One region of the Telluria sp. ZT3P25 genome, then DNA from elsewhere that is predicted to be linked to it. Evidence: predicted binding sites of a transcription regulator. Region 1 holds the regulator's gene; each other region holds the start of a gene.
What was found. Region 1 encodes sigma-54, which starts transcription at its own class of promoters, with help from an activator protein. Its sites were predicted from a motif close to TGGCANGNAANCTGCTTT; they were not measured.

Region 2: the regulator sigma-54 is predicted to act here: its motif matches at 1,436-1,453, upstream of AC56LY_RS12005 (PEP-CTERM sorting domain-containing protein).
Region 3: the regulator sigma-54 is predicted to act here: its motif matches at 1,630-1,647, upstream of AC56LY_RS21420 (TldD/PmbA family protein).

What each region holds. Positions count from the first base shown of each region.
Region 1 is NZ_JCASIJ010000002.1:781,068-784,367, reverse strand. It holds gene AC56LY_RS22120 (enoyl-CoA hydratase/isomerase family protein) at 1-69, opposite strand, end outside; gene hpf (ribosome hibernation-promoting factor, HPF/YfiA family) at 168-524, opposite strand; gene AC56LY_RS22110 (RNA polymerase factor sigma-54) at 599-2,086, opposite strand; gene lptB (LPS export ABC transporter ATP-binding protein) at 2,101-2,856, opposite strand; gene lptA (lipopolysaccharide transport periplasmic protein LptA) at 2,853-3,300, opposite strand, start outside.
Region 2 is NZ_JCASIJ010000001.1:2,697,953-2,701,252, reverse strand. It holds gene AC56LY_RS12010 (putative bifunctional diguanylate cyclase/phosphodiesterase) at 1-780, shown strand, start outside; gene AC56LY_RS12005 (PEP-CTERM sorting domain-containing protein) at 811-1,398, opposite strand; gene AC56LY_RS12000 (DUF4124 domain-containing protein) at 1,569-1,988, opposite strand; gene AC56LY_RS11995 (2-hydroxyacid dehydrogenase) at 2,181-3,173, shown strand; gene AC56LY_RS11990 (hypothetical protein) at 3,263-3,300, shown strand, end outside.
Region 3 is NZ_JCASIJ010000002.1:637,894-641,193, forward strand. It holds gene AC56LY_RS21410 (S1C family serine protease) at 1-547, opposite strand, end outside; gene AC56LY_RS21415 (class I SAM-dependent methyltransferase) at 655-1,440, opposite strand; gene AC56LY_RS21420 (TldD/PmbA family protein) at 1,793-3,300, shown strand, end outside.

The DNA.
Region 1 (3,300 bases):
CGCCTTGGGACGGTCTAGCGTGATGATGCCGGTGCGGTTGGCGATGCGGGTCAGGACGTGTTCGGACATGGCGTGATCCATCGAAAGGAAACACGTATTTTACCGGCAGCGGGATGCAAAAAGGGCGTCCCGAAAAGACGCCCCTGGCGGTGGTGACCTGCGCTCGATCAGGCGACAGCGACGTCGGCTTCGTCGACGTCCAGGCGTTTGATCGCTGTGCGGTTATGGTCTTTGAGCATCTGCTTGTGCTTCAGGATTTGTCGATCCAGTTTATCCATCAACATGTCGATCGCGGCATACAGGTCTTGCGCGACGCTCGCCACGTGCAGGGTCTTGCCCGACACCTGGACATTGATTTCAGCTTTTTGCCTTTTTTCTTTTTCAGTGAGGTTATCGACGGCCAGGAAGACGTGGGTATCTATGACTTGATCGAAATGGCGAATAATGCGTTCCAGCTTATTCTGAACGTATTCACGGATGGCAGGGGTTACTTCGAGATGGTGACCACTGATGGTGAGGTTCATACACACTCCTTTGAAGATGTCACGTCGCTTGCACCACACAGGAGCTGAAGGCACAGACTGTATGAGCGGCGTTGTTACAAGGCTTTGCGGAGACTGACGGGGGGGATCTTGAGCGCTTCACGGTATTTTGCGACCGTCCTGCGCGCAATGACCATGCCTTGTTCCCCGAGCATTTCCGCGATCTTGCTGTCGGATAATGGATTCTTAGGGTCTTCTGCTCCTGTCAATTGTGCGATGAGCGCACGGATTGCCGTTGAGGATGCTTCGCCTCCCGCTTCGGTGGCAACGTGGCTGCCGAAGAAATACTTCAACTCGAACATGCCGTGCGGGGTCAGCATGTATTTCTGGGTTGTGACACGAGAGATGGTGCTCTCGTGCAGACCTAGTGTATCAGCTATCTCGCGCAAAACAAGGGGCCGCATGGCAACCGCGCCGTGGCTGAAAAAGTTGCGCTGGCGCTCGACAATCGCCTCGGCCACACGCAGAATCGTGTCGAAACGCTGGCGCATGTTCTTGATGAGCCACTTCGCCTCTTGCATCTGCGCGCCCATCTGGCTCTCGCTGCGGCCCTGCTTGAGCATCGTGGCGTACAGGCTGTTCACGCGCAGGCGCGGCATCACGTCCGGGTTCAGCGTGACCGCCCAGCCATTCTTCGCGCGCCGCACGATCACGTCCGGCACCACGTAATCCGACACGTTCGACGCGAACGCGGCGCCCGGATGCGGATTGCACTGGCGGACCACAGCCTGCACTTCGCGCAGGTCTTCGTCGTCGCAATCGAGCGCTTTTTTCAGCTTGCTGTATTCGCGCTGCGCGAACCAGGTCAGGTAGCCTTCGACGATCTTCAGCGCCATGCGGCGCGTGACCATCGGCACGCCCGGCATGCGCCGGATCTGCAGCGCCAGGCATTCGGCCGCGCTGCGCGCGCCCACGCCCACCGGGTCCATGCTCTGCACCATCGCCAGCGCGCAGCGCAGTTCGTCGAGATCGACCTCGAGTTCTTCGGGCAGCCGCGAGTGGATGTCGTCGAGCGGCTCGTCCAGGTAACCGTTGTCGTCGAGCGCGTCGATCACCAGTTCGGCCAGTGCGCGATCGCGGGTCGAGAGCAGCGTTTCGCGCACCTGTTCCATCAGGTGTTCGCGCAGCGTGATGGCGCACGCCTCCAGCTGCGGGCGGCCGTCTTCGTCGTCGCTGCTGCTACTGCTGCCGGACGACGCGCCGCTGCCTTCGCTCCACTCGTTGTCGGGCCGGTCGCCATCGACCGCGCCGCCTTCAGCGCCCTCGCCTTCGGCCGGCGCGCTGCCTTCACCTTCGGCCTGCTGGCCCGGCGCCGGTGGCGCCTCGCCGGATGCCGGCGCATTGTTGATGGCCCCATCGGCCAGCAAGCGCACCGAATGATCGAGCGGATCGTCGAGCCTTTCGAGCAGCGGGTTATCGCCCAGTATCTGCTCGATCTCCTGGTGCAGTTCGAGCGTCGACAGCTGCAGCAACCGGATCGATTGCTGCAGCTGTGGCGTGAGCGCCAGGTGCTGCGAAGTGCGGAGCTGAAGGGACTGTTTCATCAATTGGTCATGGCTTACATGCGGAAATGTTCACCAAGGTACACGCGGCGCACCGACTCGTCGGCGATGATATCGTCGGGACGGCCGGATGCGAGCACCGCGCCCTGATTGATGATGTAGGCGCGGTCGCAGATGCCAAGCGTCTCGCGCACATTATGGTCGGTGATCAGGACGCCGATCTTGCGCTCCTTGAGGAAGCGCACGATGCGCTGGATCTCGATCACGGCGATCGGGTCGACACCGGCAAAGGGTTCATCGAGCAGCACGAAGCGCGGATTGGTGGCCAGTGCGCGTGCGATCTCCACGCGGCGCCGCTCGCCGCCCGACAGCGACAGCGCCGGGTTCTCGCGCAGCTTTTCGATCTGCAGGTCGGCCAGCAAGTTGTCGAGCCGCTCGCCGATCTGCGCTTTGGTCAGCGACTTGCCGTCGACCTTCTGCAGTTCGAGCACGGCGCGGATGTTTTCTTCCACCGTCAGCTTGCGAAACACCGACGCTTCCTGCGGCAGATACGACAGGCCGAGCACCGCGCGGCGATGGATCGGCAGGCTGGTGATGTCGGTGCCGTTGATGCTGATCGAGCCGGCATCCGACGGCACCAGGCCGACGATCATGTAGAACGAGGTGGTCTTGCCGGCGCCGTTCGGGCCCAGCAAACCCACCACCTCGCCGCATTCGACGTCGAGCGACACGTCGCGCACGACCAGGCGCTTGCCATAGCTTTTCTGCAGGCCCTTGACGACCAGCGTGCTGCGATCGTTCAGCTCCGTCATTGCGTGCCTCCGGCCGGCGTACGCTTGGGCGCCAGGATCAGCGTGCCACGTCCGCCGCCAACCTTGCTTTCGCCGCTGACGTCATTGCGCACGGCGACGACTTCCTTGCGGTTGTCGTACGAGATGAACGGGCCAGTCATCTGGTTGGTCATCCGGTCGTTTTCGAGTTCCTTGACGACCGCGTTCGAGTACAGGCGCACCAGCTCCGAACGTTCATCGTATTCGATGCGTTCGGCCTGACCCTCGACCCACAGGTTCGGGCCGCCGTCGCGCTTCTGCCGGAACGTGGCAGGCTTGCCGTTGGCCGCGGTGAGCGTCACGCTCATATAGCCTTCGGGCGTATCCCTGACCACGGCGCGCTCGGCCTTGACCAGCAACGTGCCGCGGGTCAGGATCACGTTGCCGGTAAAGGTGCGAACGCCCGCGACGCCATCGAGGTCGCCG
Region 2 (3,300 bases), on a different contig from region 1:
CTGCGCACGCCGTTCGAATCGCTCAATTTCGAGGTGCTGCTGCGCATGCGCGAGCCCGATGGCCGTGTCGTGCCGGCCGGCGCCGTGATCGCCGCTGCTGAAAAAAGCGGGCGCGCGAGCGTGATCGACCGCTGGGTGCTCACGAGCACCCTGGCCTGGATCGCCGAGCACAACGATGAGCTGGTCAATACGCGCTTCGTCTGCATGAACCTGTCGGGCGCGTCGCTGAACGACGAGCGCTTCGTGCAGGACACGTTCGACATCCTGGGCCGCTACGTGCATGTGGCCAGCCGCCTGTGCCTGGAGATCACCGAGAGCGTGGCCTTGCACGACCTTGACAACACGCGCCGCTTCATTGACCAGGTGCGCAGCTTCGGTGTGAAAGTGGCGCTGGACGACTTCGGCGCCGGCTACACATCGTTCTCGTACCTCAAAGAATTGCCGGCCGACGTGCTCAAGATCGATGGCAACTTCATCGTCAATATCAATGCGCACCCGGCCAACGTGGCGATTGTCGAGGCGATCGTCAGCCTGGCGGTCAATCTGGGCATGAAGACGATCGCGGAATGGGCCGAGGATGCGGCCACGGTCCAGACGCTGCAGGAAATAGGCGTCGATTATGTGCAGGGATTCGTCGTGGCGCGCTCGATGCCGCCCGAGCGCCTGCTGGAAGGGCGCTCCAGCGCCAGCTTTACCCAGGACGCCACCTTGCTGGCAATGCTCGGCGAGTGGGACAAGCCGCCAACGTCCCATCTGGCCAGCGTCACGCGCTTGCATTAGCCGGCAACGACTGTGTCGATGCAGGGCCGCTCAGGCTGCGGACTTGACGGCGTTGCGACGGCGGCGGGTCGTATAGCCCATCAGCGCCAGGCCAGCACCGATCAGTAGGCCAGTTGCGGGCTCCGGCACTTCGCCGCCTGGCGGAACGTCCACATCAGCGGTATTGAACGTGATCGTGCCGAAATTCCAGAAGCCGTCCGGCGAAATCGATTCATCATTGAAATCTTCGAAAAACTCGAGGCGCAGGATGCCGTCGGCATCCACGCTGAAGCTCAAGCCTTCGGCAACCAGATCAACCAGGTCCACGAATGTTTCCGTACCCGGCTCGTCGAGATCATCGCTGGGGTTCAGAATGACGCCATCGGTATTCGCAAAATTGGTAAATGCGAAACCAATCTCCGACAACCAGCTGGGCGTGAATGCGGTCACGTTGAAGTTGTAGCTGACGCTGGTGATGGTCGCATTGGCGCCGACATTGATTTCGTAGACGTCGTTACCCGCGTCGCCGATTTCCCCCGTACTCTGGACACCTGCAACGTTGAACGTAAACGGCGTGGCGAACGCAGAGGTGCAGGCGAGAAGCGACAGACCGACCAATAATTGTTTGAATGAGCGCACTGGCAAGATAACCTCCGATAAGTATATGCTTATCAGTTATGCAATTAGCATGCCAATCTTCCAATAATGAATAGGTTATTGATTTAACTGGCTATTTTGAGCATGCTCAAGCCGGTCAATGATTTAGTGTAAATTGTATCGACAGTTTTCATTGAATGGACAGGGCACACTCAATCAAGGCGGGCCAACGCTGTTGTCGACCGTACGTCACTCAACATGAACTGCGCGCGCGCTGCCTTGAGGGTCGCGATGTCACTGGCCAGGGCCCTGGCCGCGACATGCGTCATCGGCACCCGGATGCGCTGCGATATACGCGGAGACTCGCGCTGCGACTCGCGCTGAGATACGCGCGGCAGCGGCAGTACGTTCGCTTCGGCCGCCAATGGGTGGGCATGAACGCGCGTCACACCATCGTTGGCGAGTTCGCCCGCCATGCGCACGGTGGTGGCGCCGGCTTCGCAAGGGCGATCGGTCAGGGTCACGCGGCCCGCGTCATCCACACACTTGACGATGCTGGTCTCGGAAAATGCGACTGGCGCAGCCATCGTGGTGACGGCCAGCAGGGCCAGTTGGCAAATATGACGCTTCATGATCGACTCCTCGGTTCGGGTATAAATTTAACAACTTAATTGTCTTATTTGCATCATTCCGGTTCTGTGCGCCATTTCACATTCATTTGTAGGTCTGCGCGCCGTTCATTTGCAAGCGTGCGACGGTAAGTCTGTGCTTATCGCGGTCAAGGGCGTATAACGGCTTGACCATCACCCAGCCAGGAGAAACGCTTGAAAACAGCCGTATTCAGTGCACGCCGCTATGACAAGACCATGCTGGCGCAGGCCAACGATGGTGTCGGCCATGCGCTGCTGTTCATCGAAGAGCGGCTCAGCGTCGAGACGGCGAGCCAGGCGGCGGGGTGTGTTGCCGTGTGCGTATTCGTCAATGACACCGTCGACGCGGGCGTGCTGGACATCCTGGCGCGCCAAGGAACACGCCTGGTGGCCACGCGCTCGACCGGTTATAACCACATCGATGCCGCGGCCGCACGCCGGCTCGGCATCGAGGTCGTGCGCGTCACCGACTATTCGCCGAATTCGGTCGCTGAATTTGCGGTTGGCCTGTTGCTGGCTGTGAACCGCAAGATTGCGCGCGCCAGCGTGCGCACGCGTGAAGGCAACTTCGATCTCGACGGCCTGATGGGTTTTGACCTGCACGGCAAGACGGTCGGCGTGATCGGCACCGGCAAGATCGGGCTGATCTTTGCCCGCATCATGGCCGGTTTCGGCTGCACGCTGGTGGGCCATGACCTGTATCCGACGCCGGCATTCGAAGCGCTCGGCGGCCGCTATGCCAGCGTGGACGAGCTGCTCGCCTGCAGCGATGTCGTCTCGCTGCATTGCCCGCTGCTGGAGACGACGCACCACATCGTCGATGCGGCCGCCCTGGCGCGCGTCAAGCGTGGCTGCGTGCTGATCAACACCAGCCGCGGTGGCCTGGTCGATACCGACGCCGTGGTGCAGGCGCTCAAGACCGGCCAGCTGGGCGGGCTGGCCATCGACGTCTATGAACAGGAAGCGAGCCTGTTCTTCCAGGACCTGTCGTCGACGATCATCCTGGACGACGTGATCCAGCGTCTGGTGTCGTTCCCGAACGTGATCGTCACCGGCCATCAGGCCTTCTTCACGGTCGAAGCGATCGGCCAGATCATGCGCACGACCATCGACAGCATCAGCGCATTCGAGCGCGGCGAACCGCTCGTCAACCGGATTCCTGGCTGATGCAGGGTGCATGAATCGCTCCGCTTGCTGGACAGGTCGCCGAGCCTGCGCTACGGTGCAGGGATCAGACCAGCCACGGAGCAGAGCACATGCACATCGAGACGGTCCGTTTCGAGCGGATATTCGA
Region 3 (3,300 bases), 140 kb from region 1:
AGATGATGCCGGTAGTGGTCGACAGCGAATTGCCGCCGACCGGGTAGCCGTAGGCGAACACCTGCTGGCGCACGTCCGGTAGCACGGCGGCGCGCGGCACCGGCGGGCGCTTGTCAAAGAACGAGGGATCGTCGAGCTCCAGTACCGCCAGATCCAGGCCGCGCGCCAGCGCGATGACCTTCGCCGAGACCTTGTCGCCCGACTGGCTGGCCTGTACCTCGACCTGGCTGGCGTAGTCCACCACGTGGGCATTGGTCAGGATGCGCTTGCCTTCGATGATGACGCCGGAGCCCGTGATGGCCGCTGGTGCCGACTTGGTCCAGGGCTTGTACGGGTCGGGCCGGCGCACGGTCGCAAAAATCTTGACGACCGAATTTTCAACGGCAGGCAGGGCGGGGGCGGGCGTGGTGGTGCGCGTTGCGGCTGGCACGGCGGGGGTGGGAACGGCGGTCGCGGCGGCCGGCTGGACGTCTAGCGGCGTGGTTTCCTGGGCATGCAGCGCGCCGGAGACGGCCAGCGCGAGAACGGCGAATCGCAAAGTCTTCATGGTTTCCTTCGGTTGCGCTAGGGGGCTATCAACCGGAAGAATATACACGTGCGCCGCAAAAGAAAATACGGGGAAGGCCCTTGGCCTTCCCACGTCATGCAGGCTGCTTATTTCTTGACGAATTTGAGCGTCATGCGATCGCTTTCGCCGATCGCCATGTACTTTTCGCGGTCCTTGTCCTTGTTGGCCAGCACCGGCGGCAGCGTCCACACGCCTTTTTCATGATCCGCCTTGTCCTTCGGATTGGCATTCACTTCCGACTTGGCGGCCAGCTTGAAGCCGGCCAGGTCGGCCATGCGGATCACATACGCTTCATGCATGTAGCCGCTCGATGCCTTCGCATCCTGCGTCATCTTGATCGGCAGGCGGTGCTCGACCACGCCCAGCACGCCGTTTGGCTTGAGGACCTTGTGGACTTCTTTGAGCGTCGTGACCACGGCTTCGTCACCCGCGCCCAGCCAGTTGTGCAGGTTGCGGAAGGTGACGACCATGTCGGCGCTGTTCGGCGCGCCCAGCTCGAAGCGGGTCGGCGGCTCGAACACGACCGGCATCACCTTGTCATACACCTTGGCGTCGGCAGCGAGCTTTTCGCGATAGGCCTTGCCGCCGCGGGATTCAGGCGCACCGGCAGCGCCAATCAGCTTGCCGTTCTCGCGCAGGTAGGGCGCCAGGATCTCGGTGTACCAGCCGCCGCCCGGCGAGAGTTCGATGACCGTCATGGTCGGCTTGATGCCGAAGAAGGTCAGGGTTTCGTAAGGGTGGCGGAACGCGTCGCGCGCCTTGTTGGCGGCGGCGCGGTGCTCGCCGGCGATGGCGGATTTCAGGGCGTCGTCCGCGTGGGCGGCGCCGGCCATGCCGGTTGCCAGCATTGCGGCCAGGATCAGTCGTTTCATCGTGCGAGGTCTCCGTGATGGTTGACGACGGGCGGTGCGCCGTCGTCGCTGCGCTGATGATCCGGGAGGCGCGGCGCACAGTCAAGCGTTCGTCACATATGCATATGCGCAGGGCGTTTTCGCCAGTACTGGCGGCCTGCAAGGTGCGCGAGCGTCTACCCAAAGTACGTACATATTTGTGCATTGAGGTGGCACAACAATTGCCTATTCAAAAGCTTAACTTACTGCTATGGTTGAGCGGTTTGTCACGTTTTCATCTGTCATAAAACCAAAGCATAAGAGCTGTAATTACAAGAGCGGCCCGAGCTGTTCGCGGAACCGCTGCCCGGACGAAGGTTATTCAGGAGATCTCATGGAACGCCGTACCTTTCTTAATCTCAGCAGCGGGGCAGCCGCCTCGATGCTGCTGCCTTTCGGACGCGCCATCGCTGCCGAGGAGCTCACCAGCAGCATGCCAGTGGCCGCCAAGAAGGCGCTGGCCGATGTCGCGCTCAACGCCGCCACCAAGGCCGGCGCCAGCTACGCCGACGTGCGCATCGGTCGCTACCTCAACCAGTTCATCACCACGCGCGAGCTGAACGTCGAAAACGTGGCCAATACCGAGTCGGCCGGCGTGGGCGTGCGCGTGATCGTGAATGGCGCGTACGGCTTTGCTGCGACGTCCGACATGTCGACCGATGGCATCGCGAATGCGGCGCGCCAGGCCGTGGCAATCGCCAAGGCGAACGCCAAGCTGCAGACCGAACCGGTGCGCCTCGCACCAGTCAAGGGCGTGGGTGACGTGTCATGGAGCACCCCGATCAAGAAAGACTGGCGCACCGTGCCGATCGCCGAGAAGACCGACATGCTGATCGCCGCGAACAAGGCCGGCATGGAAGGCGGCGCGAACTTCATGCAGTCGATGCTGTTCCAGGTGAACCAGCAAAAGTATTTTGCCTCCACCGACGGCTCGTACATCGACCAGGACGTGCATCGCCTGTGGGCGCCGTTCTCGGCTACCGCGGTCGACAAGGCCAGCGGCAAGTTCCGCTCGCGCGCGGGCCTCAGCTCCCCGGTGGGCAAGGGGTACGAGTACTTCGACGCGCGGCCCGAGCACAAGATCAAGGCCGCTGGCGGTATCGCCACGCTGTACACCGAATCGTATGACATCATCGAAGACGCCCGCGCCGCAGGCCGCGACGCCAAGCGCAAGCTGACTGCCAAGTCGGTCCAGCCGGGCAAGTACGACCTGATGCTGGCGCCCGAACACCTGTGGCTGACCATCCACGAGAACGTCGGCCACCCGACCGAACTCGATCGCGTGCTGGGCTTCGAAGCCAACTACGCCGGCACCAGCTTTGCCACGCTCGAGAAGCTGCAATCGAAGACCTTCAAGTACGGCTCGCCGATCGTCAACATCTTCGCCGACAAGACCACGCCAGGCTCGCTGGGCGCCATCGGTTTCGACGACGAGGGCGTCAAGTCCAAGCGCTGGGACATCATCAAGGACGGCATCCTGGTCAACTTCCAGGCCACGCGCGACCAGGCCCACATCATCGGCGAAAAAGAATCGCATGGCTGCTCGTATGCGGATGGCTGGAACACAGTCCAGTTCCAGCGCATGCCGAACGTCTCGCTCGCACCGGGCAAGACCAAGCTGACGCCGGACGAAATGGTCAAGGGCATCAAGAAGGGTATCTACATCGTCGGCGACGGTTCGTTCTCGATCGACCAGCAGCGCTACAACTCGCAGTTTGGCGGCCAGCTGTTCTACGAAATCAAGGACGGCAAGATCGGCCAGATGCTGGAAGACGTGGCGTACCAGTCGAACACCCAGGAATTCTGGGGCGCCTGCAGCGCCATCTGCGATGAACGCGACTG